One region of the Neobacillus sp. NRS-1170 genome, then DNA from elsewhere that is predicted to be linked to it. Evidence: riboswitches for the same ligand, from Rfam matches in the RefSeq annotation. Region 1 holds a riboswitch; each other region holds the start of a gene.

The links. A riboswitch is a leader RNA that binds a small molecule or an ion and turns the genes downstream of it on or off. The one in region 1 is predicted to bind thiamine pyrophosphate.
Region 2: another riboswitch for thiamine pyrophosphate. It lies ahead of thiC (phosphomethylpyrimidine synthase ThiC); the one in region 1 lies ahead of thiT (energy-coupled thiamine transporter ThiT).
Region 3: another riboswitch for thiamine pyrophosphate. It lies ahead of ACIFOT_RS00205 (thiamine phosphate synthase); the one in region 1 lies ahead of thiT (energy-coupled thiamine transporter ThiT).

The regions. Positions count from the first base shown of each region.
Region 1 is NZ_JBITPF010000036.1:45,241-55,900, forward strand. It holds gene ACIFOT_RS16175 (histidine kinase N-terminal domain-containing protein) at 1-877, opposite strand, end outside; TPP riboswitch at 1,077-1,183, shown strand; gene thiT (energy-coupled thiamine transporter ThiT) at 1,256-1,840, shown strand; gene ACIFOT_RS16185 (FeoA family protein) at 1,985-2,209, shown strand; gene feoB (ferrous iron transport protein B) at 2,209-4,212, shown strand; gene ACIFOT_RS16195 (FeoB-associated Cys-rich membrane protein) at 4,234-4,386, shown strand; gene ACIFOT_RS16200 (helix-turn-helix transcriptional regulator) at 4,549-5,004, shown strand; gene ACIFOT_RS16205 (transglycosylase domain-containing protein) at 5,065-7,059, shown strand; gene sigY (RNA polymerase sigma factor SigY) at 7,201-7,758, shown strand; gene ACIFOT_RS16215 (YxlC family protein) at 7,712-8,059, shown strand; gene ACIFOT_RS16220 (sigma-Y antisigma factor component) at 8,056-8,292, shown strand; gene ACIFOT_RS16225 (YbjQ family protein) at 8,273-8,587, shown strand; gene ACIFOT_RS16230 (ABC transporter ATP-binding protein) at 8,992-10,660, shown strand, end outside.
Region 2 is NZ_JBITPF010000014.1:246,684-257,343, reverse strand. It holds gene ACIFOT_RS06840 (nitrate/nitrite transporter) at 1-279, shown strand, start outside; gene aspA (aspartate ammonia-lyase) at 335-1,765, opposite strand; gene ACIFOT_RS06830 (asparaginase) at 1,802-2,806, opposite strand; gene ACIFOT_RS06825 (helix-turn-helix domain-containing protein) at 2,991-3,347, shown strand; gene thiC (phosphomethylpyrimidine synthase ThiC) at 3,555-5,312, opposite strand; TPP riboswitch at 5,489-5,602, opposite strand; gene ACIFOT_RS06815 (small acid-soluble spore protein H) at 5,768-5,947, shown strand; gene ACIFOT_RS06810 (MFS transporter) at 5,990-7,240, opposite strand; gene ACIFOT_RS06805 (hypothetical protein) at 7,538-8,293, shown strand; gene ACIFOT_RS06800 (DUF475 domain-containing protein) at 8,363-9,088, opposite strand; gene ACIFOT_RS06795 (MFS transporter) at 9,238-10,446, opposite strand; gene ACIFOT_RS06790 (hypothetical protein) at 10,598-10,660, opposite strand, start outside.
Region 3 is NZ_JBITPF010000003.1:47,392-58,051, forward strand. It holds gene ACIFOT_RS00185 (hypothetical protein) at 197-592, shown strand; gene phbB (acetoacetyl-CoA reductase) at 630-1,373, shown strand; gene phaC (class III poly(R)-hydroxyalkanoic acid synthase subunit PhaC) at 1,450-2,529, shown strand; gene ACIFOT_RS00200 (hypothetical protein) at 2,784-3,473, shown strand; TPP riboswitch at 3,601-3,709, shown strand; gene ACIFOT_RS00205 (thiamine phosphate synthase) at 3,861-4,445, shown strand; gene thiO (glycine oxidase ThiO) at 4,447-5,577, shown strand; gene thiS (sulfur carrier protein ThiS) at 5,589-5,792, shown strand; gene ACIFOT_RS00220 (thiazole synthase) at 5,795-6,562, shown strand; gene ACIFOT_RS00225 (thiazole biosynthesis adenylyltransferase ThiF) at 6,559-7,578, shown strand; partial or broken gene ACIFOT_RS00230 (YjcZ family sporulation protein) at 7,761-7,829, opposite strand; gene ACIFOT_RS00235 (heterocycloanthracin/sonorensin family bacteriocin) at 8,365-8,688, shown strand; gene ACIFOT_RS00240 (putative thiazole-containing bacteriocin maturation protein) at 8,854-10,660, shown strand, end outside.

The sequences.
Region 1 (10,660 bases):
TTGGATGGGGATTCGCATGATGATTTAAAACATCAATTGCATTAAATATAATATTGATAAAAACCTGTCTAATTTCATCAGCATAACCGTGCAGCGTTATTTCCTCACACAACTCTTTGATTATTTTAACTTTGCCATCAAGTATGCTAGGGTAGAGAAAGTTCAAAACTTCGTCTATCAATTTATTTAGTTTAAAGTAATCCTTTTCCTTCCCAATCAATTCTTTCTTGGATAATAACAGAAACTGAGAGATTCTAAAATTTAACTGATCTAATTCACTTGAAATAATATCAAGATATCTCATATTTGGAAAATCAGCTTTAAGCAATTGGATAAATCCTTGAACAGATGTGAGCGGGTTTCTAAATTCATGAATAAAGCTGGATGTCATTTGACCCAAAAGGGTTAGTCGATCCTGATGGGTTGAGTCGATGAACATAGTCTTTTCCTCGATGATTTTGTTTTTTGCTTCTGTATAATTAGAAACTGCATAGTATAAAAACTTGTCAAAACAGAAATTAATCCGATTGATCGATTCTTGCATTTCTCCCCATGATATCCCCGTTTTGCTTAAATAACTGTACATAATCGTTCTGCCAAGATTTACATTATAAACAAAATCCCCAATGTTAATATTGGCAATTACTCTTTCTTCCGATATTTCTTTTGCAATCTTTTCGATTACTAACAAAAGCTCCTCTTCGGTCAACTTATGCATATTTAAGATAACATGAAAAAGTGCTTTGCCATTTTCGCTTATTTTTTCTATATATGGGTCTTCTTTAGAAATAATATATGAATTTTCCCAATCAAGAAGCAATTGATCTTTATGTTTATCAAAGAAAGCAATTAAATCTGTTTGATCATTTTTAAACATATTGTCCCTCCCGAAACACATTACGCCTTACCATCATAATTCGCTGATAATGACAAAAAACCCTCTTAAAAACATGTTAAAATTATTTTCCTAATATTTACATAGTTAATTTGTCACAAAAATCTTCTTTTAAAAATAGTTTAAATTTACCCTTGTATTCGATTTGGAATAGTAGTATATTCATAAAGAATTAATTGTATAGTTCCACAGGGGGAGCTGCAAATGGCGGCTGAGAGTGAACGGTTGAGTTCTGACCCTATGAACCTGTTAGTTAACACTAGCGTAGGGATGTGGTTTGCCAGATAGATTAGCAATGCAGACAATCCTTATGTCTTGCATTGCTTTTTTTTGTTTACCAAAATGGAGGGAGAAATTGAAATGACTAAAAGAAATAATACTTTATTTATTACCGAGGTTGCTGTTTTTACTGCGCTCGCGTATTTATTGGATTATGTGGGAAATATTCTTTCGTTTAAAATCTGGCCGCAGGGAGGATCGGTTTCAATCGCAATGGTACCGATTTTCCTAATGGCCTTCCGCTGGGGAATGAAAGGCGGCCTTTTAACCGGATTTTTATTAGGATTATTACAGTTCATTCTTGGTTTTGCGCAAGTATATACAATTATTCAAGGAATTATTGATTACTTTATAGCTTTTACAGTGGTAGGCTTTGCGGGCATTTTTGCCCGTCAGATAAGCAAAATGCTTAATGAAGGGAAAAAAGGTAAATGGATTAGCTATGTAATATTTGGTGCTTTCATTGGGAGCTTGCTTCGTTATCTATGCCATTTCGTTTCAGGGTTCGTTTTCTTTGGAGAGTATGCCCCAAAGGGCCAGCCGGTTATGATTTATTCCCTGCTTTATAATGGGACATATATGCTTCCTAGCTTTGTGATTAGTGCCATCATTGTCATTCTTGTTATTGGAGCAATGCCAAAGAGAATGCTAGTCCGGGAAAAATAAGTTTTAACAAAAGAAAAGCCTCGCGGCTTTTTTTTTTCGCTTTTTTGTCACAAGTTGAATAGGCTAAATACCTTAACTAAATGATAAAATTACCTTATAAAGAAAGAGAATCATTCTCAATTAACATAGATAGGGTGAAAATACATGTTTGGTTTATTAAAAGCAGGGGATAAAGGAAAAATTATTGACATTTCACATGTGGGTCACCTCGTACAAAGACGATTGCTAGATTTAGGAATTACTGAAGGATCAGAAGTTTGCGTGAAGTGTGTAATGCCCTTTGGCGGTCCTATTATGATAGAATCCTGCGGCCAGTGTATTGGAATCCGGAGGAAAGAAGCAATTCAAATAGAAGTGGTGAGAATATAATGGAAATTGCTCTAATTGGAAACCCCAATACTGGGAAAACCTCGCTGTTTAATAATCTAACAGGTTCCTATGAGTATGTTGGCAACTGGAGCGGTGTAACAGTTGAAAAGAAAGTAGGAGTATTTAAAAATAATATTGGCAGATTAATTGACTTGCCTGGTGTGTATACTCTAAATCCGCTTTCAAAGGATGAAGGGGTTGTAACGTCATTCTTTTTAAATGAATCAGTGGATCGCTTGCTAAATATTCTCGATGCTTCTCAATTAGAGCGCAATTTGCATTTGACTTTGCAATTGCTGGAATTTGAAAAGCCTGCTCTTATCGGACTAAATATGATAGATGTCGCAAATAAACGCGGAATTCACATTGATGCATCAAAGCTGGCTAAAATACTCGGCGTTCCTGTTGTTCCTGCAGTCGCTCGAAGCGGGAAGGGCTGCGATAAGCTTGTAGATGTCATTTCCACGAATTCTATCATCCCCATAAATAGGAATCTTGTTCATTATGGGAATGAGGTTGAAGAGGCGATTTTGGCATTGTCCTATGAAATCACGGGTAAAACAGAACATTCACTAAGATGGCTGGCAATTCAATTCTTAGAGGGAAATGAATACGTTAAAAATTATCTAAATAGAATAAGTGACTCACAAAAAATCAGTGTCATAGCTGCTAACTTGGAATTGAAGTTACAACAACACTATGGCACCAAGTCTTTGGCTAATTTCATTTATTTAAAGAGAAAAGAAGTTATTGATAAAATTATCGCAGAAGTTGCGATAAAAAGTGATTCGGTTATTCCGCTTTCAGAAAAAATAGATAGCATCGTCACGAATCGGTATATAGGGATGCCGATCTTTTTGTTCCTTATGTATTTAATGTTTATGCTTACATTTGATTGGCTTGGAACACCGTTGTCAGATGGCTTAGAAGCTCTTTTAACAGGACCTATTACGGCCGGTTTTGAAAAAATATTGACAGCTATACATGCTTCTGAATTTATTCATGCACTCATCATTGAAGGCTTAGTAGCAGGTGTTGGCGGGGTACTTGTCTTTGTACCGCAAATTTTTATCTTGTTCTTCTTCATTTCCTTATTAGAAGATTCAGGATATATGGCTCGTGTTGCCCTAGTAATGGATCGAATAATGGAAGCAGTAGGTTTGAATGGAAAAGCTTTTATTCCAATGATGATTGGCTTTGGCTGTAATGTTCCCGGAATAATGGCGGCAAGGACCATTGAAACACCAAGGGAACGGCTGTTAACGATTTTGCTGACCCCCTTAATGTCCTGTTCGGCACGCTTGCCCGTTTATGCCTTATTTGTCGGGGCATTCTTTGCTGCCCATAAAGCACTCATTGTACTAAGCTTATATATACTTGGAATTGTTGTCGCTTTGATCTTAGCAAAAATATTTTCTTCCAGGCTGTTAAAATCAGAAACTTCCCTTTTTGTCATTGAACTGCCTCCTTACCGTTTGCCTCAATTTCAATCATTATGGAGAAGTACATGGGATAAAGGGAAAGGGTTTGTGAGAAAGGCTGGTACCTTTATTTTTGCTGGTTCAGTGTTTATCTGGTTATTATCCTATGCAGGACCGAACGGTTTAAATGTAAACATGGATAACAGCTTCCTAGCAGCCATTGGAGGCATCCTTGCCCCTGTGCTCGCGCCAATTGGTTTTGGTACATGGCAGGCTGCTGCATCCTTAATTACAGGCTTCCTAGCTAAAGAGGCCATTATTTCAACCATGAATATTATCTATTTTGTGCCTAAGGACAACAGCCTGCAAGGACTACTATCCCATTATTACATGCCGCTCTCCGCCTATAGTTTTATGGTGTTTATACTTTTGTATATCCCTTGCTTAGCTACTACTGCAACGATATATAAAGAAACCGGTTCTAAAAAATGGACAGCTTTTTCAATGGGTTATGCATTAGCAATTGCCTACATTTTGTCGATAATCATATATCAGGGTGGAAAACTGCTTGGTCTTGGATGATTATTTAAAGAGGTGAATATGATGATTGCCAGTATTGTTATCGGTGCTGCCATTTTTGGATATGCTGCATGGGCAATGATGAACTTTATCAATAAATCGAAAAAAGGCAAATGTGCCGCCTGTGATTTAAAAAATTCGTGTTCAAGCCAGTGTGGCAATTCGGAAGAATTATAATTCTTTAGGTAAATCAACAGGCCAGTTAGCAAAGACAAATCCCCTTTCTAGACAATCTGACTGCTATCAAAGAATTGATAGCAGTTTTTTTATGATAAAATTTGAATGATTCCAGGAACTTGTGTAAAATTACACCATAAGCTATTGAAGGAAGGGCTTTAAATGACCAGAGATGAAATCATATTGAAAGTGTCTGAAAAGCTTCGCTTGATTCGGACTGAAGCAGGCTATACCCAGGATAGAATGGCTGAAATCATTGGTGTATCAAAGAAAACACTTGTTCAAATTGAAAAAGGAAGAGTCCTTGCTAACTGGTCAACAGTCGTTGCTATTTGTGCTCTTTTCCGGGAAACGGAAACAGTACAATTTTTATTTGGTAATGAGCCACTTGAGGTATTGGAAACGGTAGCTCGAGAAGGAATTGATTACCGCAAAACGAAAACATTGGGCGGCCGGATCTGGTGGAGAGCAATATCTAAGAAAAGCGGATTTATTCTCCAACAAAATATCCTCAGTAAACATTTTAGGATACTGGACGAAGGCAATTATCGGATTTTTAGCAGCTTTGATGAGAAGCTATCGAAACAGCGTTTTAAAGAGCTGACGAAAAGTGAATAATATCTAAACATAAGATAGGGTTCTCCTGTCTTTTTTTTCTCTTCGAAATAGGAGGCATCTATGAAAAATTTGAAAAAATGGCATGGAGTTCAAATCTTGGTATTAATCGGCTTAGTTATCATTTTAGGCTTCTTTGGCGCTATTTATTTTTTTTCCAAGAATGCCAATATAACTGGACTTAAAAATGAACTACCCCAGCCAACGGTTTTTTATGATGTAAACGGGAAAATAGCGAGCAAGGTTTCGGCGAATAAAAATGAAGGGGTTCCAATTAAGGAAATCCCTGAATCAATGAAGAATGCCGTAATTGCCATCGAGGATCATCGATTTTATCAACATGAAGGTGTTGATTTAATTGGTACCTCAAGGGCGCTTTTCCGTGACCTAAAGGAAGGAGGGATGGTGGAAGGCGGCAGCACTATCACACAGCAATTGACGAAAAATACTATCCTTACATCTGAAAAAACGCTTAAAAGAAAAATGGAAGAGATCTTTTTAGCATTGGCGGTTGAGCGAGAATATTCGAAACAAGAAATTCTGCAAATGTATCTAAACCAAATTTATTTTGGAAATGGGGCATATGGGATTAAGCAAGCAGCAGGCAAATATTTTGCCAAAGAGGCAAAGGAGCTTTCGATTAGTGAATCCGCTCTACTAGCCGGATTAATTAAGGCTCCATCTGCCCTGAATCCATATGACCATATGCAAAAAGCAATTAACAGGCGAAATCTTGTACTACTGCAAATGAAAAATCAAGGCTATATTACAAATGAACAATATGAAAAAGCCAAACTGGAAAAAGTGGTTTTAGATGATAAGGGCGGCGATCCGTTCCGCGGTAAATTCCCTTATTATGTTGATCAGGTATTAGACGAAGCAATTCATCAGTATGGGTTATCGCAAGATGATCTGCTTACTGGAGGCTATCAAATTTATACAGAGCTTGACCCCCATATGCAATCGGTAATGGAATCAACCTATCAAAATAACAGTTTATTTCCAAAAGGAAAAGACCGTCTAGTTCAAAGCGGCGGGGTCTTAGTAGACCCGAAAACAGGCGGGGTCAGAGCCCTTGCAGGAGGAAGAGGAGAACACACTTTTAGAGGCTACAACCGGGCGTCCCAATTAAAAGCACAGCCCGGTTCCTCATTTAAGCCATTAGCTGTCTATACCCCTGCGCTAGAAGAGGGTTGGAAAATCACGGATATGCTAAAGGATGAACCGATGAAATTTGGAAATTATCAGCCTAGTAATTACGATCATCAATATATGGGAGAAGTCCCGATGTATGAGGCGGTTAAGGAATCGAAAAATGTATCAGCAGTATGGCTTTTAAATGAAATCGGAATTGAAAAGGGGCTGGATTCAGTTAAACGATTCGGCATTTCCCTGGATAAAGCGGACCGGAATTTATCGGTTGCCCTTGGAGGCTTGCATAAAGGAGTCTCTCCCCTAGACATGGCAGAAGCTTTTTCCGTATTTCCGAATAACGGTGTCGAAGTGAAGGCGCATGTGATCAAAAAAATCGTCGATGCAAATGGCAATGTGGTTGCCGAATGGAAAGTCAAAAAGGAGAGAGTTACGACAAAAGCAGTGACGGATGATATGACAACAATGCTGCTCGGTGTTGTGGAACAGGGTACAGGAAAAGCCGCCAAAATCCCTGGCCGCGAAACGGCAGGAAAAACAGGCTCCACCCAAGTACCGATCAAAGGAATTAATGGTCTGAAAGACCAGTGGTTTGTCGGCTATACACCGCAGCTCGTGGGAGCTATCTGGGTCGGTTATGATAAAACAGATGCGGATCATTATATCACTCCCACCAGTAAAACAGGTTCTGCTGTTATATTTCGTGAAGTAATGTCGGCAGCATTAAAAAATAAACCAAAACAAAAATTTAATGTGACGCATATTTCCGTTTTGGAAGAAAAAAAACGATTTAATTTTCAAGAGGAATTTAATAATGAAATTCAAAAATGGGAAGATAAATGGAACAAGCAAATAGACAAGTGGGATAAGAAAGGAAAAAATAAGGGACATGGAAAAGGTGATTAAGGGCACGGAGCAATCCGTGTCTTTTTTTTTTTCAATGTTTAATTGTAAAATAAATTTAGAATGAACGAAAGTTAGTTTTATTCGTCATAAATAAAGAGAGAAAAAACAAGGAATATGGGGGAAGGAGAGGGCTATTGCTAAATGGATGCATTAATAAAAAATGCTAAAAATGGGGACCATCTTGCGTTTGCCATGTTGTTTAAAGAACATTATCCATTCCTTGTAAAATATTTAATAAAAATTACAATGAATCCCGATACAGCTGAAGAATTAGCACAAGAGACAATGGCGAAATGTATTCAAAAGATTCACCTATATAATGGGCAAAGCAAATTTTCTACATGGCTTATTTCTATTGCGACAAATACATATATTGATCAGTGCCGAAAGAAAAAAAGAGAAAAAAACTGGCAGGGACAAGAGGAAATTTACCGGAAGCTGAAGTGGCATTTCGAAAGCAGAAATGAAGACTGGAACGACGCTCTGGAGGCACTCGGGAGACTGCCTGAGGACGTCCGTATTCCCATAATATTAAAGCATTATTATGGTTACTCTTACGAAGAAATAGGCGAATGGCTGAAAATATCTCCTGGAACGGTGAAATCAAGAGTTCATAATGGAATCAAGTCAGTCAGAAAGGAGCTGAACCTAAGTGAAGAAACAGAAAGTCATCGTTTTGGACAGCGATCAACAAAATAATCAGGACATTTTAGCTATTTCTGAGATGCAAGAAGGTTTAAACAAAATAGAACAATTCCCAGTCTATTCACCAGACCTACAATGGTTTCAACAAATGGTTTTAGCGGAAAAACAGCGAATTAGGAAAAAACTCATTAGAGATTTTGCTATCTTTTTAATAGTAGCGATAATCATTTTGTGCGGGATTATGATTTCCTTATTTCAAATGCCGGCAGTTTTTATATTTTTACAGATTGCCACGACCGTTTTTATTGCATTTTATAGTGGAACACGTTTAATGAAGAAGGTGAATGACGGATGAAAGGAGAGTATTCATTAACCGTCATCATCTTAGTGGCTGCTATTTTGTTAGTGCAAAGCATATATTTATTTTTAGATGCCCGTAAACATAATCATAATTATTGGCTTTGGGGAATTGTCGGCCTTATTCAAGCGCCAATGCCGACATTGTTTTATTTGATTTTTGTGAGAAAAATTTTTCGTAAAAAGAGAAGAAGTGAGGCGAATTCAAATTATGATGATTGTTACGACTGATTACCTGCCGGGCAGGGAAATAAAAGAAGTGCTTGGTTTAGTCAAGGGAAGTACAGTCCAATCCAAGCATATTGGCAAGGACTTATTGGCTGGGCTAAAGACCATTGTAGGCGGAGAAATAAAGGAATATACAGATATGTTAAATGAAGCGAGACAAAAGGCGATTGAGAGGATGGCAGAAGAAGCCAGGCAGTTAGGGGCAGATGCCATCATCGCCATGAGATTACAATCTAGTTCGGTCATGCAAGGGGCATCAGAATTAATCGCTTATGGAACGGCGGTTAGGGCAGAATAATTCTGAAAAATGGGAATTGACTTTCATATCAACTGGTGATAATCTAACAAAGGAAGAAAAAATAGGAAATGGAGGGTTGCGCCATGATTAGAATAAGAAAAGTTAATTTTAAAACTGAATATTTAAAAGCAACCTGTCCAAAAGAGAATTCTCTTTAACTCCTTTTTGATGTACATTAAATAAATGACAAAACACAGGTTGCGTTCTTTATTGATGCGTAATGTGTGTTTTTTTGTCTCATTTTTGCAGAGGCATATCGCACTAATACAGCGGTATGTCTCTTTTTTTATCATTTTACCTAAAAAGGGGGAGGAACATGTGATGTTACTAATTGTTGAGGTTAGACTTATTCATTTAGCTGAAGAGATAGAAGGCGGATAGTAAAACAAAGGGGGAGGAACATCATGTTTTCGGTATTAAAAAAATTAAGCTGGTTTTTCAAAGAAAACTGGCAGAGATATGTTATTGCGGTTAGTTTATTAATTTTGGTAGGAATATTAGATGTGCTGCCGCCAAAATTGATTGGTATGGCTATTGATAATATTCATCTTGGGGAGATGAGTAAAAATAAAATCTTTCAATATTTAGGTGTTCTTTTATTGATCATGCTTGCATCCTACGGAATCACTTATGTATGGATGTACAAATTGTTTGGCGGCGCCTTCCTTGTTGAAAGAAAGCTTCGTTCACGGTTTGTGCATCACCTATTAAAGATGACGCCATCTTTTTATGAAAAGAATCGAACAGGAGACTTAATGGCCCGAGCAACTAATGATTTAAAAGCAATTTCGATTACCGCTGGATTCGGTATTTTAACGCTGGTTGATTCCAGTGTTTGGATGCTGACCTTATTGTTGACAATGGGGTTATTTATTAGCTGGGAGCTAACGTTAGCGGCCATTATTCCCTTGCCGGTTATGGCAATCCTGATGCAGATTTATGGTAAGAGAATTCACACACGCTTTATGGAGGCACAGGATGCTTTCGGTGAGTTAAATGACAGGGTTCTGGAATCAGTTGCAGGAGTCAGGGTCATTCGTGCCTATGTCCAAGAACAGGCTGATTGGAATAGGTTCCATCTATTAACAGAGGATGTTTATCAAAAAAACCTAAAAGTAGCAAGGATTGATTCTTTATTTGATCCAACCATTAAGATCCTGGTTGGAATCAGTTATTTAATCGGGCTTGGCTATGGCGCGTATTTAGTTTTTCATCAAACGATTACTTTAGGCAATCTTGTTTCCTTCAATGTCTATTTAGGGATGTTGATATGGCCGATGTTTGCAATTGGCGAGTTAATCAATGTGATGCAACGTGGAAATGCTTCACTAGACCGTGTCAATGAAACATTGGCCTATCAGGAAGAGGTTGAAAATCCAAGTGATCCGGTGGCAATCAATTCTGTTGAAAATATAGAATACAAGAGGGTAACCTTTCGCTATCCATCTTCTAAAAATAACAATTTGGAAAATGTGAATGTCCAATTATTTCAAGGTCAAACATTGGGGATCGTCGGTAAAACAGGAAGCGGAAAAACAACCTTTATCAAACAATTATTAAGGCAGTACCCGCTTGGAACCGGTGAACTATCCATTGCTGGAGTTCCGATTGAAGAGCAGATGCTGGATAAAGTACGAAATTGGATTGGCTATGTACCCCAGGACCATGTTTTATTTTCAAGAAGTGTAAAGGAGAATATTCTCTTTGGCAGAAAGGATGCAAGCGATCAAGAATTAGAGAATGCTATCGATCTTGCTGCATTTCGAAAGGATCTTGAGATGCTTCCGGAAGGGTTAAGTACATTGGTTGGTGAAAAAGGGGTAGCTCTTTCCGGAGGGCAAAAGCAGAGGATTTCGATTGCACGTGCACTCATTAAAAATCCGGAAATTCTCATTCTCGATGATTCATTATCAGCGGTTGATGCCAAAACCGAAAAAAGGATTATTGATAATATCCGTCAAGTCAGAAATAACAAAACAACGATTATCACCACCCACAGAATGTCGGCTGTTCAGCATGCTGATCATATTATTGTCCTTGATGAAGGAAGAATTATTGAAGAAGGGACACATA
Region 2 (10,660 bases), on a different contig from region 1:
CTTTGCCTTGGGATGGGAAATGGAGCGGTGTTTCAATTGGTGCCGCAGCGGTTTAGGGAAGAGATTGGCATGGTTACCGGTATTGTCGGGGCAGCCGGAGGGATTGGCGGATTTTTTGTACCGAATATTCTTGGTTCCCTTAAACAAATTTCCGGCACCTATTCAACCGGTTTTATCGTGATTGCCGGGATCGGAGTAGCTGCCCTTTTAGTGCTCACACTTGCCCAGCTATCATGGCGCAAGGCATTGTCTCCTAATGAGGCATCTGTCAAAATGTGATCGTCAAAAAAGGTGCCTGACACTCTCCAAAAATAGTGTGTCAGGCACCTTTTCTTTAGTCTCTATCCAGCAAGGACGCCCCAGCAATTCCTGGATGGGTCATTTCATAGGGATCTAGAATTAAATCAAGCTCCTCTTCGGTCAACACTTGATATTTTAAACATAAATCACGAATCGATGTTCCATTTAGAATCGCCTCTCTGGCTATTCTTGCTGCCGCTTCGTATCCTAGATGCGGATTCACGGCGGTAATCACCCCGGCGCTCTTTTCAACATACTCCTTTAAGCGCTCTTCATTTGCTTTAATTCCTTTTAAACAATGTTCCGTAAAGGCGCGGAAGGCATTATTCATGATGCTGATAGACTGCAGCAGGTTGAAAACCAAAACCGGCTCCATGACATTCAATTCAAGCTGACCAGCTTCTGAGGCAAGGCAAATCGTATGATCATTTCCGATAACCTGGAATGCTACTTGGTTAATCACTTCCGGCATAACTGGATTCACTTTTCCTGGCATGATGGAAGATCCCGGCTGGCGGGCAGGTAAACTAATTTCCGCCAATCCCGCCCGAGGGCCCGATGCCATAAGGCGCAGGTCGTTAGCGATTTTAGACATATTCATCATACATACTTTTAAAGCTGCAGAAACTTCTGTGTAGGCATCGGTATTCTGTGTCGCATCCACAAGATGCTCCGCTCCAACTAGCGGCAGCCCGCTGATTTCGGCAAGATATTTTACCACATGTTCTATATAACGGGGATCGGCATTTAATCCAGTGCCAACAGCGGTTGCCCCCATATTCAATTCATATAAATGCTGACGAGACTGCTTAATTCGTTTGATGTCACGCTCAATGACTCGGGCATAGGCTTCAAATTCTTGTCCGAGACGGATTGGCACAGCATCTTGAAGATGTGTCCGTCCCATTTTGATAACATGATTGAATTCTTGAGCCTTTTGTTGAAAAGCACTATGCATCACGTTCATGGTTTCCAGCAATTTTTCAAGAAGGTTTAACACGGCGATATGAATGGCAGTCGGAAACGCATCGTTTGTCGATTGTGACATGTTCACATGGGTGTTCGGGCTGCAATGATAGTAGTCCCCTTTTTCTTTGCCCATTAATTCGATGGCACGGTTTGCAATGACCTCATTTACATTCATATTAATCGATGTCCCTGCACCGCCTTGAATCGGGTCGACAATGATTTGGTCATGCAGCTTGCCATTCATTAATTCTTCAGCCGCCATAACGATTTTCTCGCCAATGCCGGAATAAAGCTGTTTAACGTCCATATTTGCCAGTGCAGCCGCTTTTTTCACCATCGCCATCGCGATAATTAATTCTCCATGAATCCGGTAGCCCGTTATCGGGAAATTTTCAACGGCCCTAAGAGTTTGAACACCGTAATAGGCATTGGCCGGCACTTCCTTTGTTCCTAAAAAATCCTTCTCCATTCGTACATTTTCATTGGTCATATTCATGGTGGTCATAGTATCTCTCCTCAATTTTAAATAACATTATTCTTCTTTATCAGAATTGATTGTTAAATCCCCTGCTAGAGGAGTTTCAATGATTTTCTTTACCTCGTCTAATCCATCCGATTGTCCAAGAGCCCACATGAGTTTTGCAACAATTGCTTCTGTGTTCATATCCCCTGATAAAATAACGTTATGCTGCGCTACCTTCCTGCCGACTTCATAGAGTAGCAAATCTTCCCCTTCTTCAAGGCATTGGGTCGTAATGACGACCGCAACACCCGCCTCGGTCAGCTCTTGGATTTTTGAAAGAAGGTTCCGTCCTTCAAACGGCAATCCTCCGTTACCAAAACTTTCTATTATGATCCCTTTATATAACCCTTTTAAATTATCAAAAATCTCCGGTTTAATTCCGGGATATAATTTCATTAGAAATACGTCGGTGCATAAACGAGTGTTTACAGAAAGCTTTTCCGTGGCTGGTGCTGGTTTCCACTGATATTTCACTTCCTTGTCATTCACAAATGCAACATAAGGGTGATTCACACTTTCAAAAGCATCATAACTTTTTGTTCTCATTTTAACTGCTCTTGTTCCGAGAATGACTCGGCCGTCAAAAACGATAAAGACTCCTCCAATTGTTTCACAGGCAAACCGGATGGCGTCGGCGACATTTTTTTTCGCATCTGTTTTTTTGAAGCTGATTGGAACTTGTGAACCTGTTAAAACAACCGGCTTATCAAGTCCTTGGAGCATATAAGAAAGAGCAGCAGATGTATAAGCTAACGTATCAGTTCCATGTGTAATGACAAAACCGTCATATTCTTGATACTGATTATGGATAGCTTGGGCCATTTCCACCCAATGCTCTGGCTGCATATTGGTGCTATCAATATTCATTAAGATTTTACTATCAATTTTAATATCAGAGGAAGTAATCTTGCAATAATGAAGCAATTCCTCAGCGGATAGACCTGGAACGAGTCCTTCATTTCCTTCTACGGATGCAATGGTTCCTCCGGTGGCTAGCAATAAAATTTTCTTCAAATGTATCAGCTCCATTGAGTGAAAAAATAGTCATTATTCGCGTATTGCGTATCTATACTTTTCATTATAGAACTTAATTAGGATAAATCAATAGTTTGTACTCGATACGCGTACATTTTTCTATTCGAGTCTATCATTCTATGCTATAATGTGAACAATATTATCAAAATGGAGTTGGAGACGAATGCTGGATCGTTTGACCGAATTAAGAAAGGAACGAAAATGGTCGCTGCAGGAAACCGCTGATCAATTAGGAATCGCTAAAAGCACTTATGCTGGTTATGAGTCAGGATACCGGGAACCTTCCTTACTCTCATTAACACAAATAGCGGAATTATTTGATAAGTCAGTTGATTATTTGTTAGGGAGAACAGATGAGTTGCATCGGATGCAGTCAACAGTTGAAATCACAACTGCCATATATCCCCTATCCCCTTCTCTTTTGATAGATGGGGAACCATTAACGGCAGACGAAACAATCGACTTTGTCGCCTTTATACGTTCAAAAAGAGAATTAAAATTAGAAAAAGGCCCAACATGAAAATGTTGAGCCTTTTTCTAATTACTCCATTAATAATAGGTGCTTTCAGCGAACCCACACTTCTGACATTTTCTCATTCCAGGGGTTTCCCAAAAAATATGTCTACATCGGCACTGAATGGATTCTATTCTACCTTTTAAAAAATGAATTTTTTGGTATAAATCATCAATTTCTTCTATTAATCTTTTTACTTCATAGGAAGAAGTATTATCGGTATAATTTTGACCCATTGATGAGAAACTCCTCCGCTTTTTTCTTCATACCTGCATACCTTTCATCTTCCTTTGCCATACCTCGAATATCATGGGAAATTTTCATCGAACAGAACTTTGGACCACACATGGAACAAAAATGAGCTGTTTTGGCCCCTTCAGCAGGGAGCGTTTCATCATGGTATTCTCTTGCACGTTCTGGATCCAATGAAAGGTTGAATTGGTCTTCCCATCTGAATTCGAAACGAGCTTTCGATAAGGCATTGTCTCTCAATTGCGCCCCTGGATGACCTTTGGCCAGATCAGCAGCATGTGCCGCAATTTTATAAGCAATAACACCATCACGAACGTCATTCTTATTGGGTAAGCCAAGATGTTCCTTTGGTGTTACATAGCAAAGCATGGCGGTTCCAAACCAGCCAATCATCGCGGCGCCAATGGCGGAAGTAATATGGTCGTAACCTGGTGCAATATCGGTTGTTAAGGGCCCAAGCGTATAAAAAGGAGCTTCTCTACAAATTTCCATTTGCTTTTCCACATTTTCCTTAATCATATGCATCGGAACATGTCCAGGGCCTTCAATCATGACCTGGACATCATGCTTCCAGGCAATTTCCGTCAATTCCCCTAAAGCTTCAAGCTCTGCAAATTGCGCTTCATCATTGGCATCGGCAATGCTGCCAGGGCGAAGTCCATCTCCCAATGAAACCGAAATATCATACTTCTTTAAAATTTCACAAATTTCTTCAAAATGGGTGTAAAGAAAATTTTCCTGATGGTGGGCCAGACACCACTGCGCCATAATCGAACCCCCACGGGATACAATACCTGTCGTCCGTTTCGCTGTCAAAGGGATAAAACGTAACAACACACCAGCATGAATCGTAAAATAATCGACCCCTTGTTCCGCTTGTTCAACCAAGGTATCGCGATAAACTTCCCAGGTTAGATTCTCAGCAATTCCGTTCACCTTTTCAAGGGCTTGATATATCGGCACCGTTCCTACTGGGATAGGGGCATTGCGAATAATCCACTCTCTTGTTGTGTGTATATTTTTTCCAGTGGATAAATCCATGATTGTATCAGCTCCCCAGCGAGCAGCCCACGTCATTTTTTCAACCTCTTCTTCAATCGAGGAAGAAACAGCTGAATTTCCAATATTGGCATTGATTTTCACATGGAAATTTCGTCCAATAATCATCGGTTCACTTTCAGGGTGATTTATATTGGCTGGAATAATTGCTCTCCCGCGGGCAACTTCATCCCTGACGAATGCAGGCTCTACATTTTCACGAATCGCGATAAACTCCATCTCTGGAGTGATGATCCCTTTTTTCGCATAATGCATTTGGGTAACATTATGGCCTTTTTTGGCACGCAAAGGTGATTTGTTTATGTTAGGAAACCATTCAAGATTGGCCCGCTCGTCTGCATCACGGTAGCCATTATCTCGTGGCATTATCTCTCTTCCCGCATAGTTTTCAACATCATTGCGTTCATAAATCCATTTTTTGCGAAGTGCCTGAAGCCCTTTCCTGATATCAATTTGATGGTTCGGGTCTGTATAAGGCCCACTTGTATCATAAACTCGAACAGGTGCATTTTCCTCTTCACCATAAGTTGTAACCGTTCGTGTCAACTGAATTTCTCTCATCGGGACTTTAATGTCAGGTCTTGATCCTTCAAGATAAACTTTTCTGCTTCCTGTAAATGGTGATTGTATTCCGATGTTTACATTTACTTCCTTTTGCATTGTAACTTCCTCCTAAAAATGATAGATTTTGCAATCTAGAAGTTACAGCATAGTCCATTACATGTTAAGTCCATAGACAGACATATAAATAGATGACAATAAAAAAAGGCTCTGTTGGAAAACAGAACCTGATTAATCGTCAAAAAGTAGCGGCGCATAATCGAAAAACGAAAATGACACCTTCAAAACTACTTCCCTACGCTGGTATGATCCAGATCAGGTTCAAAGGGTCAAAGGATTTTATGCATCCTTCTCTCAGTCCGAGCCATCGGACCCCCCTAGTAGAACAAACAACAATATATTGTTATGTAACTTACATATAATTAATAACATAATTCTAACTATTAATAAAGCTTTTTACATCACTCAACCAATAAATTATTCCATTCATACGAATAAACCCTTCGTTTAATACAAATACTCTTGTAGTAAAAAACGAAAGGAGGTTACTCATGATGGATGCACAACGCGCACAGGAAATATGTAATTCACCGCAAATGGAAAACGTGACCTATAACGGTACACGCATTTATATTGAGCATGTAGATCAACAAAGTGGAAAAGCAACCATTCATCCGCTAGACGAACCAAGCAATAAACAAAGTGTTTCTGTTACAAACCTAGTAGAACGATGATGAAACGAAAAGCAGTAAAGAACGTTTACTGCTTTTTCATTTTTAGTTAAAGCCTCTTATCTCTTCATTCAGCATGACGGCAACAGAAATGAAAATGATGATACTACTAAAAAGAATAAAAGTGAAGATTTCTCCCATCCCTTCTGCTAACCAGCCAGTTATCAGATATCCTAAAGGTAAAAGAGCAAATGAACCTAACATATCTAAGCTCGCGACTCTCCCAAATTTTTCTTCTGGGACAAGTTCTTGAAGACTCGTTTCCCAAATCAAACCGAATAACATAATTCCGGCACCTTCCATAAACATACACAACATTAAAATCGGAACACTCGAGATAAATGGCATCATTAACAATGCTGCTCCACTTAATGCAACTCCCCCATAAGCAAGCAACCCTCTTTTTTTCCATTCTTTTCTTAAACCAAAAATGATCCCACACAAAATAGCCCCTGCCCCGGACGAAGAAAGAACAAGACCAAATACAACTGGTTCAAACTCATAATAAATATTTACAAGCCATGGTATTAACACCCTAATGATGCCGCCTGAAAAAATATTTATTAAGGAGAATGCTAGAATCGTAATCCATAACCAGGGCTTTTCTTTAAGGACCACAATCCCTTCCAAAAAATCCTGTTTGATTGAATTTTTCTCACTTTGAATTTCTTTTATTTTTTGAAAGGATAACGTCCGAAGGCTAAATAAAAAGATTAATGAAATAATGTAAGTAACGGCATCAATTCCAAATCCCCAGCCTGAAGATAAGGAAGATACAATCAATCCTCCAATAATCGGTCCTGATATTCTTAACACCTGCATACTGACTTGAGTTAAAGAATTGGCGGCGTTTCGAATATCCTCTGTAAAAACCTTCGCTCGTACAGCTGAATAGGCTGGCTGAAAAAAACTATCCATCATGCCCATAACAAACATGATCATAAAAAGGACGGTCATATTTAACTGCCCCATAAATGCGATCACAGCTAAAATCATCATGAAGATAAAACGGACAATATCCACGATAAACATAATTTTTACTTTATTCATTTTATCAACCATGACGCCTGAAAACGGAAGCATCACGACAAATGGGGTCATATAAACCGCCATCACAGACCCCATCATTGCTGTCGAATGTGACACTTGAAGAACAACGATAGGAAGAATCACATTTGTAATCGAGCTCCCTAATAAAGAAAAAATTTGCCCAAAAAGCAAAGCCGTAAAATGCTTAGATTTTTTAAAAAGTTGAAAATATGTAAACCATTGATTCATCTGCTTCGTTTGTAACACCTCGAATGATTCCTCTCCTTATGGTTTTTACATTCTTTTTTCTTTTTATTATCTGATTAAATAATGCTAAAGAAAAGGATATTCTATTATTTTTTTCGTGCTATCTGTAATAAATAGGATACAAGCACACACACTGCTCATTCCTCTGGGTTTTGGTCTTGTATCATACTCTATCATTTGCCTATTTTCTCTTAATCTAAAAAAAAAAAGGCTAATTTATTAGGACAACGTCATTCCGTGACACATATACATGCAGTGTTAATATAAATCATTAAATTTACAGGGGGAAAACTTAGTATGCATAAAGACATCATGAAATACTTTATTGGGAAAGTTATAAAGGTCAATCGAGGCGGTTCTGAATCCAGAATTGGGAAGTTAATGGATGCCAGTGACGATTATCTAGCCCTATTTACGGAAGCCGACGGACTCGTCTATTACAATACCCAACATATAAAGAGCTTTACCGATAACATGAAGGGCGAAATGGAATTTAACATCGTGGTCCCAAATGATATTCAATATAAAAAAGCAGATAATTTCTATAGCTTAATGGAATCATTGAAATTTCAATGGGTCAGTATAAATCGCGGGGGCCCGGAGAAGATTGAAGGTGTTTTAAGTGATATCCATCCAGATTACGTGTCTTTAATTAATAAAGAGGAAATTGTCCGCCTTTCGATGTTCCATATCCAAAATATTAGCTATGGCCTTAAAATTGAAAATGCCCAAAATGAACAATCGAATAACCAGGCTTCAAATCAATCTAAGCAATCTAACAAACAAGAGGTTTCCCGATCCTCCAAATCAGAGAGACAAGACGGCTCTCGATCTTCTCGATCTTCTCGATCTGATAAAGAATCCGAAAGACAATCATCAAAATCAGATTCCGATAGGAAGAAATCACGTCAACGTGTTCAGTATATTCCAGAGGCACCTTTAACAGACGAGGTTATTATGGAAAGAGCGAATGAAGAAGATGAAGATGTATCTTTATCTGAATTACTGTCCTCAATGGAGAAGTATTTACGAAAAGTCACTAAGAAGGAGTAACAACTATTACCAATAAATTAACAACTCAAATAAAAGCAGGGTATTAGCCACCCTGCTCCATTTTTGAAATTAGATCGTTCTTTCCGAATTGTCTCGGAAAAAATGAACGATAAAGGTTCCCATGAGTACAGCTATTAAAATACTAAAGAAAATTAATTCATCTAGATGAAATCCGAAGGCTGCAGCAATCATTTTAATGGCAATGATGGCTATTAAAACAAAGGCCGTCGTTTCCAATTCCGGGACTTTTTCAATTAAGGTTAGGAATAATTGAGCAACACCGCGCATCATTAAAATTCCTAACATCCCGCCTAATAGTAGTACCCAAACATGATTCGAGACGCCGAATGCCGCAATAATGCTGTCAAAGCTAAAGGCAATGTCCATAAGCTCAACGGTTATCACGGTTCTCCAAAAGCCCGTTTTTTTGCCTTGGATTTCGACTTCTTCTTCATTTTTCTTAATAAAATTTTGAAAAACCATCCAAAGGAGATAATGACCGCAGACGATTTTGATCCAAGCAATATTGATTAGGGAGACCCCTAACCCTATCGCGATCACACGAAAAAAATAAGCACCAAAGATCCCATAGAATAGGGCTTTCTTTCGCTGATGTTTTGGAAGATGTTTCACCATTACGGCTAAGACTAAGGCGTTATCTGCCGAAAGCAGCCCTTCCAAAATAATAAGAGTTCCGATAATCCCCCAGGTTGCTGGATTAGCAAAGACTGATCTTAATGCGTCAAGTGATAAAAAGGTATCATAACTATTAAATATTTCATGTAAGAAACCCATCTGCTTGTCCTTCTCCTTTATGTCTAGTTTATTTACAAAAAAAATGGACTTATTATTTTAAATGTATGTCCGCCCATTGATTATATGAACCAAAAAAATCCCCGGGTCCTCCTCAAATGGACCCAGGGATTTTTTTGGAAAACAACGTACTATTTACTTGATACAGCCTTTCTTTTCAGGCTGCTATTCAACTCATTGCTATTCCAATAAGCCATTACCATCGCAACTAATAATAAAATGCCCGTTAACATAAATACACTTTGTACAGGGAAAATACCCCCCAGTAATCCACCGATCAACGGTCCTGTCATCCCGCCAATTTGCGTAGCCGTTTGGTTTAAACCAAAGGCTCTTCCGCGGAAATCCTCTGTTGTCGATTTCACTACCAAGCCGTTTAAAGCTGGGAAAACCGCACAGAAGAAGATTCCAGACACAAAGCGGATCATCGAGAATCCCCATAAATGAGTGAATAGAATTTGGCCGATGGTGAAAATTCCGCCACCGAGCAGTCCTATAAAGAGAACTTTCTGAAATCCAACCTTATCTGCCCATTTTCCCCATAAAGGAGCAAAAAACGCACTTGCAATCCCTGGCAGGGAGAACACAATTCCTGCCAGTAATGACGTGTTATCGGCAGAACCACTCAATTTGACGATATATAATGGTAACACCGGTTCGATCGTCATCACCGAACAGGCAGTAATGACGGTTAAAATTAATACAAGCATGAGCGGACGGTTCTCCAAGGCTGTTTTAAAATCATTTTTTACAGAGCCTCGTTTCTTGCTTGGTGTGAAATTTTCTTCTGTTACTAAAAAAATGATCAAGAAGGTCGCGATAAATACAATGAACCCAGCGCTGGCAAATGCCCAGCGGTTTCCGACTAACTCTGCCATTCCCCCGCCGAGCAAGGGTCCGACAATTCCACCTGATGCTGAGGCGGAAGAAATCATCGAAAGCGCGTAGCCCACTTTTTCATTTGGCGTGTTGGTTCCAATCAAAGCAATCGCACCAGGAATGAACCCGCTTAATAACCCCTGCAGGATTCTCAGCACCAATATTTCATAAGGATTTGTGACAAAAGCCATTAACGTATAAATAACAAACAAAGCAAATCCGGCCCGAATGATCATCGGTTTTCTGCCATATTTATCTGCTACACTCCCCCAGAACGGCGAGGCAAGGGCACCGGCAAAAAAGGCTGAACCGAATAACAGACCTGACCACATTTCGGTGTGATCATGAACCCCGATTTGAAGTAGAAAAATCGGCAAAAAAGGAATGACCATGGAAAAACTTGCTGATGTGAAAAAAACTCCGATCCAGAGCACCCACAAATTTCGTTTCCACCTTAGCATGCTTTTCCATCTCCCAAAAAGATATATTTTTCCAATGTGCAATTTTAATATTGTTATAATATCACAAACTTCATTTATTTTCATTCCCGAAATATTTGATTATAGAAATAAAAATACCCCGAGTGTGTGATAACACTTGGGGCAACATTGATTATTCATTATTTCTATTCATTTCATTCACCATGGTTTTCATTGAATGGATGACCGTCTTTTT
Region 3 (10,660 bases), on a different contig from region 1:
ATCCACCTGTGAAACCATTGCCGTTATTGACTTTTAGGGATAATTGAAAAATTCCTATAGGTGTAATTTACATAGAAGGTAGAAAAATGTCGTAAAATGCAATAATATTTTTTGAATGTTTTTAATGTTTGTTCTTTAAATGTTTCAAGGATGATAGTACGATAAAAACGTCGACAAAATTGCAAGGAGGAAAAAAATGAGCAGAGATTTTAACTTATTTGAAGTTTGGAAGGATCTTTATAATCAGACCAGTAATTTTTATGATGAAAAAATAATGGAGTCTTTTCCTTCCCAGGGTATAGGGCAAATTTTGGACATGAATCTACAATTTAAAAAATTGATGGATGAAACAACAGAAAAGTATTTAGAACTTGTTAATGTACCATCTCGAAAGGACCTTTCGAATGTGTCGTCACAGATTGTTAATGTCGATGCAAAAGTTGATAGTTTAGAAGAATTGCTTGAAGAGAAACTGGAAAGCAACGAAAATCTGGTATCGTTTCAACACGAATTAACGGATTTAAAACGTGAAATGAAGAACTTGGATAAAAAACTTAATCAAATTCTTTCTTTATTAAATGCCACAAAATAATTCAAATACAAAAAAATAATATATGGGGTGAGAAATAATGACAGATTTAAAGGGAAAAGTAGCTATTGTGACAGGTGGGAGCAGAGGAATTGGTTCAGCTATTTCCAAGGAACTGGCGAAAAATGGTGTGAAAGTTGTTCTTAATTATGTGACTCGTGAAGAGTTGGCTGAAAAAATGGTCGCTGATATATACGAAATCGGTGGCGAAGCTTATGCAGTTCGTGCGGATGTTTCAAATAGTGAGGAAGCAGCCTATCTCGTACAACAAACAATCGATCATTTTGGACGATTAGATATTTTAATTAACAATGCAGGAATTACGAGAGATAGCACATTCAAAAAACTAAGTTCAGAGGATTGGAGAAGGGTAATTGATGTTAATTTAAATAGTGTTTACAACACAACATCTGCTTCCCTGCCGTACCTTCTTGAATCAGATGCAGGCCGTATAATCAACATTTCCTCGATAATAGGACAAGCTGGAGGTTTTGGCCAGACCAATTATGCGGCAGCAAAAGCCGGACTTATTGGCTACACAAAATCACTAGCTCTAGAACTAGCGAAAACGAATGTAACAGTTAATGCGATTTGCCCAGGATTTATCGGAACCGAAATGGTTCAAGCGATTCCTGAAAAAGTGCTAGCTGGAATTGTGGAAAAGGTACCACAAAAACGGTTAGGAAAACCGGAAGAAGTAGCACGTGGCGTTTCTTTTTTATGTAAAGATGGTGACTATATTACTGGTCAACAGCTAAATATTAATGGCGGACTTTACATGTAATAGTTATGTAGGTGGATGGCTAAGTACATAGCAAAAAAATTACTAAACTAAGGAAGGAGTGTACAACTTGAGTATAATGGCCGAAAAAGAATGGGAAATGCTTTTTGATTTATTCCCTCAAGAGTACGGACAGCAAATAAAACGTGTCATCAAGGCAACCCAAGTGTTAACCATTGACCCAGAACCAGAAGTAGGTCCTACTCCGAAAGAAGTGGTTTGGACTAAAAATAAAACGAAACTATATCGTTATCTTTCCGAAAAACCGAAAAAGCATAAAATACCATTACTCTTGATTTATGCACTAATAAATAAACCATATGTATTGGATTTAACTAAGGGTGGAAGTCTAGTTGAATATTTAGTTAATAATGGGTTTGATGTCTATCTCCTTGAATGGGGGACCCCAGGTTACGAAGATCGAAATATGAAACTTGATGATTTTATCGTTGACTATATACCAAGAGCGGTTAAAAAAGTCTTAAAAACATCAAAAGCAGACGAATTGTCCATCCTTGGATATTGCATGGGCGGTACGATGACGTCTATATTTGCAGCACTTTACCCTGAATTACCGATTCGTAATCTAATTTTTATGACAAGTCCTTTTGATTTCGAGAATTCAGGCTCTTACGGGGCAATGCTGAATGAAAAATATTTTAATATTGATAAAGTAGTAGATACTCTAGGTGTGATTCCTCCTGAAATGATTGACTTTGGAAACAAATTGATTAAACCAATGGGAAATTTCTTTGGACCATTTGTAAGTCTTGTCGATCGTGCTGATAACGAGAAATTTGTAAAAAACTTTAAACTACTGCAAAAATGGTTGAATGATGGAATTCCATTTCCAGGTGAAGCATATCGCCAGTGGATAAGAGATTTTTATCAAAAAAACAAACTGATTAAAGGGGAACTGGTTGTCCGCGGTCGTAAGGTCCATCTGAACAATATCACTGCTAATGTACTAAATTTGGCAGGTAAATCTGATCTAATTGCCCAGCCGCATATGGTAGAAGCCTTGATGGACGCTATTTCTAGTAAAGATAAACAGTTTAAAAATTTACCTGTTGGTCATACGTCCATTACATTTGGCAGCCAAGCTACAAAAATAACTTACCCAACTATTGGTGACTGGCTTGGTGAACGTTCTAACTAATTATTTAACTATTAATAAGTGCTATTATTTTTTTCTGCAGGTGAGTGTTTTTATGCACTCACTTTTTATATTATCTGATTCATTTTTGGAAAATGAATCCATGAGAATAACATATATGAAAGGAATTATTTAATTAGTTCTTGGAATGGAAATCCTAATGGATGAAAAAACTATAGGAATGAAATCTAATTGGTAATGTAGTAAAAGGAGACACACTGGTAGTATGCATAAATGAAATTCGGGAGGCATAACGAATGAGAAGGATAAATCCAGGCTCCGTCATTTCTTACATAAAGTATGGGAATCTAAAGATACCAAAGAATATTCAGTACGAATGCCCGGAATGCAGAAAAACCACTGAATTTATGCTTAATGCAAACTACCAGAGCAGTAAGCATGGCATGGTAACTGAGAGTAGTTGTCCATTATGTAAAAAATCAGCAGTATTCGTCATAATGACTAAGGAAGGTATAGATGAACAAGGCGAAAATGCTGATACTTTTATTTATGACCTTCAAGCTTCCAAACATCCGGTAAATCAAATAGAAAGTCTACCCAATATACCCAAGGATCTGATCAGGGCCTACCGTTCAGCAATAAATGTTTATGAAGCTAGAGAAAATTCAGCTACTGCCGTTATGTCAAAACGTGTGATTGAAAGTATCCTAAAGCATTTTCTCGGGGATAAAAGTAAGGCTCAGCCTTTGTCTCAACAGCTTGAAATCCTGCCGAATCATGTGGATTTGGCAAAGCCTATTCAATCCCTTAGCCATTTATTGGCAACTGAGGGTTCCCTTCATCGGATGCTTGAATTGGAAACGGAAATGGATTACGAGACAACATCGTTAATAATGGACTTATTAGAAAACTTGATTGAGTATCTTTTTGTTTTGCCCGGGAAAATCGAAGTTACCAATAATAAGATAGGAAAGAAATTTAATTAGCAGAAAGCATAGTAAACTAAATATAAGTTAAATGAAGGTTCCCTTAGTATAAAAAAGTTATTTAACTTTTCTAACAGAAGTGTTAACATTATCCTTAAAGGTTAACATTACAAATTAATATTTCAAGCAATTCCGCTAGAGGTGCCTTTTTAAAGGGCTGAGATTGAAGTGTTACTTCGGGACTCTATGAACCTGATCTGGGTAATACCAGCGTAGGGAAGTGGAAAACTGGATATTTGAAGAACCATCGTTTCTATTCAAATTTTCGACCACTTCCTTAAACATTTGGAAGTGGTTTTTTGTTTTTCACTTTATTTCATAGATAAGCGGAATCTTCTCAAAGGAGGGACTTGTATTTTCACTAGTTTTAATGGGAAAGAGTTCCATATTATCTCCAATGGAAAAATGCCGATCGAGCAATTATGTGAAATTGTAATGGATATTCACCCATATGTAACGGCGATTCACTTACGAGAGAAACAAAGATCAGCTAGGGAGCTTTTTCACGCAGTTGAACTTTTAACAAAGAAAAACATACCCCTATCTAAGATCATTATTAATGATCGGGTCGATGTTGCCTTCGTAACAAGGGTCAGGGGAGTTCAATTAGCCTTTCATAGTTTAGATGCAGACCTTGTAAAAGAAAATTTTCCTCAACTTGTGTTAGGGAGTTCCATTCACTCCTACGAGGAAGGAGAAAAAGCAAAAGAGAAGGGTGCTGATTACCTCCTATACGGTCATGTTTTCCCTTCACAGTCAAAACCGGGTAAGACCCCAAAAGGGTTTGAAGAATTATCGAGGCTAACACAACTATCCATTCCTGTTATTGCTATCGGAGGCATAACCCCAGAGAATACGGGGCAGGTACTTCAGGCAGGGGTAAAGGGGATTGCAGTCATGTCAGGAGTTTTAGAAGCGCCCGATCCATTATCCGCTGTTAAAACTTACGTTCATGCATTAGAGGAGGGTTAAAGTGGAAAATTCATTTGATGTTGCCATAATTGGTGGAGGAATTAATGGGACCTCCATTGCCTATCAACTATCAAAAATGGGAAGAAAAGCAATCATCATTGAGAAAGATCAATTGGCTTGCCAAGCGTCAAGTGCGGCTGCCGGAATGCTGGCAGCACAAGCGGAGATTGAACAAGACGGTCCTTTATTCCAGTTGGCTTTAAAAAGTCAGGCGATGTTTTCTGCAATCACAAGTGAGTTATATGAATATTCAGGAATCGATATCGAGTATGTGAATAAAGGGATGTTCAAAATTGCTGAAACCGAAGAAATAGCAAACGAAGTAAAAAAACAGGTTGCCTTTCAAAGGAAATGGGATCCAAAAATTAAATGGCTGGATGCAAAGGAATTACAAGAAATGGAACCTTCCCTTTCGCCAAATGTAGTCGGAGCGATGTTTCTCCCTAACGATGGGCATGTGCAGCCAGCAAAGTTAACCGATGCGTTTGCCAAAGCGGCAGTCTATTTTGGGGCGGAAATACGTGAAAACACGGAGGTCCTTTCGTTTATTTTTGAAAATGGACAGGTGAAAGGGGTTAAAACCACCAAAGGCATCATACATAGCGAGCAAGTGGTCGTAGCAACTGGGGCTTGGGCGGCGAAATTAATGCGTGAATCTGGGCTGGATATTAGTGTTTACCCTGTGAAAGGTGAGTGCTTTTCGATAAAAACGGATAAACCGATCATCAACACGACGATTTTTTCCGATAAACGCTGTTACCTGGTCCCAAAACGAAATGGGGAAATTTATATTGGGGCTACCATGATTGAACATACTTTTGATAACAAGGTAACGCCAGAAGGAATTACTACATTAATAGAAAGAGCCTCTCAACTTGTTCCTCAGATCAAGAAGGCAGCGTGGGAGCGGGTGTGGTCGGGAATTAGGCCGCAAACTGCCGATGGACTTCCTTACCTTGGTGAGCATCCCAACTGGAAGGGTCTGTTTGTTGCCTCAGGGCATTTTCGAAATGGGATTTTATTAAGTCCGATTACAGGGAAACTAGTAGCTGATCTATTGTCAGGCAGATTGCTAGATGAGAGTCTTCTCTCAGCATTTCAACTAGAACGACATAAAGTAACAGTGGGTTAGGGAGGTTAAACATGAAGGTATTATTGAATGGCGAGTTGGTCCAATTGCCAGAGCAGGTCTTGTTTGTTTCAGATGTTCTCAAACATTATGAAATCCATGATAAGGTCGTTGTCGTGGAAGTTAACGGCGAGATATTAACCAAGTTAGAACACCAAAGTACTAGATTAGCAGATAAAGATAAAATTGAAATAGTCCATTTTGTAGGAGGCGGTTGATTATGTTAAAAATCGGTTCATTATCCTTTCAATCTCGTTTGTTACTGGGAACGGGAAAGTATCCAAGCTTTGAAATCCAGAAGGAAGCCGTGGAAGTTTCCGAAGCAGAAATCCTTACGTTTGCGGTTAGACGTATGAATATTTTTGAATCAAGCCAGCCGAATTTTTTAGAACAGCTAGACACCAATAAATATACACTTCTGCCCAATACGGCAGGAGCAAAAACCGCAGAGGAGGCTGTCCGGATCGCCAAATTAGCCAAAGCTTCAGGCCTATGCGATATGATTAAAGTGGAAGTGATCGGCTGTGATAAAACATTGCTCCCTGATCCGATTGAAACCTTAAAAGCGACAGAAGAATTAGTGAAGGAGGGATTTATTGTCCTGCCGTATACCTCCGATGATGTGGTTTTAGCCAGGAAGCTTCAAGAAGCCGGTTGTCATGCTGTCATGCCAGGGGCATCGCCAATCGGATCTGGTCAAGGAATCATCAATCCTGTTAACCTGAGCTTTATTATCGAACAAGCGGTCGTTCCTGTGATTGTGGATGCAGGGATTGGCTCACCAGCAGATGCGGCTTTGGCAATGGAATTAGGAGCGGATGGGGTGTTATTAAATACGGCTGTGTCAGCGGCCAAGGATCCGGTAAAAATGGCCAAAGCGATGAAACTAGCGATAGAAGCGGGACGATTAGGCTATGAAGCCGGTCGAATCGAGAAAAAGAGATATGCAACAGCAAGCAGTCCAAAGGAAGGAATGAGTATCGGGTGAATAATCGGTACTCAAGGCAAGAGCTATTTTCACCGATTGGAAAAGCAGGGCAGCAACGAATTTCCAATAAACATGTACTCATTATAGGAGTGGGAGCACTCGGGTCAGGATGTGCGGAAGCACTCGTCCGCGCTGGAATTGGAAAACTAACCATCGTGGATCGTGATTATGTGGAATGGTCCAATTTACAACGGCAGCAATTATACTCAGAAGAAGACGCCAAAAACCGGATCCCCAAAGTGATCGCGGCCAAAAATCGCTTAACAGGTATTAACTCGTGTGTGCACATTGAGGCCATCGTTGGGGATGCCACAGTCATAGAGCTGGAAGACTGGGCTCAAAAAGTGGATTTGATAATGGATGCAACAGATAATTTCGAAACCAGAATGATCATCAACGATGTTTCGCAAAAAGTTGGTGTCCCATGGATTTACGGTGCTTGTGTTGGAAGCTATGGAATTTCCTACACGATTATTCCTGAAAAGACACCTTGCCTTTCGTGTTTATTAGATACGGTTCCTCTAGGGGGATTAACCTGTGACACAGCAGGGATTATAAGTCCAGCAGTGAATATGGTCGTTTCTTATCAAATAAGTGAAGCATTGAAAATTTTGGTCGGTAATATGGATTCCTTGCGAAACAAACTAGTTTCTTTTGATTTATGGAAAAACCAATTTAGTGCGGTCCAAGTGGATAAATTGAAAAAGGCGGACTGTCCTTCTTGCGGGAATGAACGCTCTTACCCTTTTTTATCATTTGAAAATCAAACAAAATCAGCTGTCCTATGTGGGAGAGATTCTGTGCAGATCCGACCTTCCATTCCTACAGTAATTGATTTAGAAGCGTTAGAAAAGATATTGGCGAAAAATGGCGGAACTGTACAGCGAAATCCTTTCCTTTTATCTTATACATTGGGTTCTCACCGATTAGTCGTTTTTAAAGACGGAAGGGTGTTAGTCCACGGAACGAAGGATATTTCCGAAGCAAAGGCGCTATACCATCGATACTTGGGTTAATTTGATGGAAACCACTGCCGTCATAAATGGTCCATGTGTGTTCAATTTGCCGAGAAACAAAGTGCAAACTACATGGTAACGATTATTCTTACAAGAACCGTCCCCATTTCCGTATTTAAGCAAAAAAGACTCCTTAACTGGAGTCTTTTTCATATTCCAAACATCTTATCCTGTCACATTTATTAGATGAAGGACGTTCCAACAATGATAAGAAGTATGAACAATACTACGATTAAAACAAAGCTGCTGCCAAAGAAACCTCCGTAGCCATAACCTCCGTAGCCAAAACCGCCGCATCCGTATCCAAACATATTTATCACCACCCTTTGGTTTTCTAAAGAGAAAACCTTTTCCATATATATATATTTTTTAAGAGCAGTGGCGATTGGACAAACATCATAGTGACAAAAAAAAAATCAGTGTTTTCTTTAAAAGTAAAGAGACGTCTGCAATACACGCAAACGTCTCTTTGGAGGTTAATATCTATGCCTTTTGGCGGTGGCAATAATAATATATGTCAGATTATTAAAATGGAGTGGACAAGTGCTGATTTTTTGTTAAATAAAATAAATAGAAAAAAGAAGATTTTATAACGATCAGTGCTTTCTGTAATGAAGAAACATTTTACGATAATGAAATAGGCTTTTACATCAGTAACAATGACCTAAAAAGAATCATAATTTGTTTAAGAGAGTACGAGAAGGAACCTACATGGGTTCATAAAAAAACAATCAACTCTCTTTACAGGTGGATAACCTGATAATTAATAGCAAAGGGGAGGAAAAAATGCAGAATTTCCAAAATGATCTTCAAGCGTTAGGGATGGATCCTTACCAAGTGGGTCAGTTAGTTCCTATGGATTATCAAGTTCAAGATCCTAATCTTTTTGACGACAGACGTTGTGGTGGCTGTGGTCGTTGCGGTGGCATGTGCGGTGGCTTTGGTCGTTGCGGTGGCTTTGGCCGTTGCGGTGGCTTTGGCTTTGGCTTTGGTCGTTGCGGTGGATTTTTCCGTTGTGGCGGCTGTGGCAGCTGCTTTGGTTTTAGCTGTTTTGGTATTGGTTTTAGCTGTTTTGGTATTGGTTTTAGCTGTTTCGGTTTCTGGTGGTAATTTTTGAAAAAAATGCCCCTGCAGCAGGGGCATTTCTTTTTTACCGATAGGAAAATAGGTGCTTGTCAAACGTCAAGTTGGCTTTATTTTACTCATATTGGACAAATAAAAGTACATAAACTGATAGTGCATATCTACGAATAATTTGAACGAAGGAGGAGCTGAATGGCAGAACTAAACACAAATTCATGTCTGAAGGTGAAAAGAGATACCTTTTATTTACCTGATCCACAAGGTGGTGTGTATTTTAGAAATAATCAAAGTTCATTCCGTTTGGAAGGCGGTACTATCTATCAATGGATTGAAAAACTGATGCCAATGTTCAACGGGGAGCAATCATTAGAACGCATAACAGAAGGATTAACACCCCCATATCGTAAAAGGGTATATGAGATTGGAGAAACATTGTACAAGAATGGTTTTGTTAGAGATGTAAGCCAAGATCATCCTCACCAATTAAATAGCAACATTCTCAAAAAGTACACTTCACAAATTGAATTTATCGAGAGTTTTGTAGATTCCGGTCCGTACCGTTTTCAACAATACCGACAGGCTAAAGTTTTGGCTGTTGGCTCTGGGTCCTTTTTGGTTTCATTGGCTGATGCCCTACTTGAATCGGGGCTTCCGAAATTCCATTTCATGATGACGGATTCGGTACCTACAAATGAGGTACGGATTCATGAACTCGTTCAAAATGCCCGCAACGATGACTCTGAGGTGATGGTAGAACAAATACCATATCACGTTGATGACGGGAATTTTTGGCAAGAAGCAGTAAAGCCCTATGATTGGATCCTATATATCTCTCAAGATGGAAATGAAAAAGAGCTTAGGGAGCTAAATAGGGTGTGTAAAGAGGAGCGGAAGGTATTTGTACCGGCCATCTGCTTAGACCAAGTGGGGCTTGCTGGTCCAGTGGTTCATCCTGAATCAGAGGGATGCTGGGAATCCGCATGGCGCCGAATCCATCAATCTTCCTTGCAGTTAGATCGACAGCAGCCATCTTTTTCAGGAACAGCCGGAGCGATTCTTGCCCATGTCATGGTATTTGAATTTTTTAAAAGGGCTACAGACATAGCAGACTCCAATCAGAGTACCAAAATTTACAATCTTGATCTTGAAACACTGGAAGGAGACTGGATTTCATTCATCCCCCATCCATTGGTTGCGAATTATAATGTTTCGCCTCGACTTGTGGAAGTTCTCGATGTAGGGTTAGAGCAAGGGGAAAGTGAAAAGGATCCAAATCATAACCTCTTGGAGTATTTCAATCTAATAACTTCTGTAGAAACGGGTATTTTCCATATCTGGGAGGAACGTGACCTGAAACAGCTTCCTCTATCACAGTGCTATGTTCAAGCTGTTAATCCAGTTTCAGAAGGACCGGCAACACTCCTGCCGGAGGTTATCTGCACTGGATTAACCCATGAGGAAGCAAGAAGGGAAGCAGGACTCAAAGGTATAGAAATGTATGTCTCGCAAATGATAGAGGAATTCACAGATCGGAAAAATAATGTGAATGTACACAATCGATTCATGGGCGTAGGTGCGGGAGAAACAATCCAAGAGGCAGTTTGTCGAGGTCTTCAGGCATATATTGATGAAGAATTGAGACAAAGAAAGGCCAATGATAACAGCACGATTTTTCAAATTCCACTGGGAACGATAGAGGATCAACAGTGCCGAATATATTTAAATGCCTTGACTACCTTAAATGGTGCACCGACAATCGGCTTGAAAGAGGATATTTTAGGATTCCCTGTCATCGGGGTACGATCGAATGGCCGATGGTACACAAGGGCAGGTTTAAATACGGCATTGGCATTACGTTATTCATTACAACAGGCGCTGTTGGATGCGCAGAACGACTTGAATGGTAACGAGAGGGAAATGGAGTCAGCTGTTTTTCTGAAAGAAAAGAAATTTAAGCTCGATATCCCCTCATATGCAGAAATAACACAATTGGAGTTAT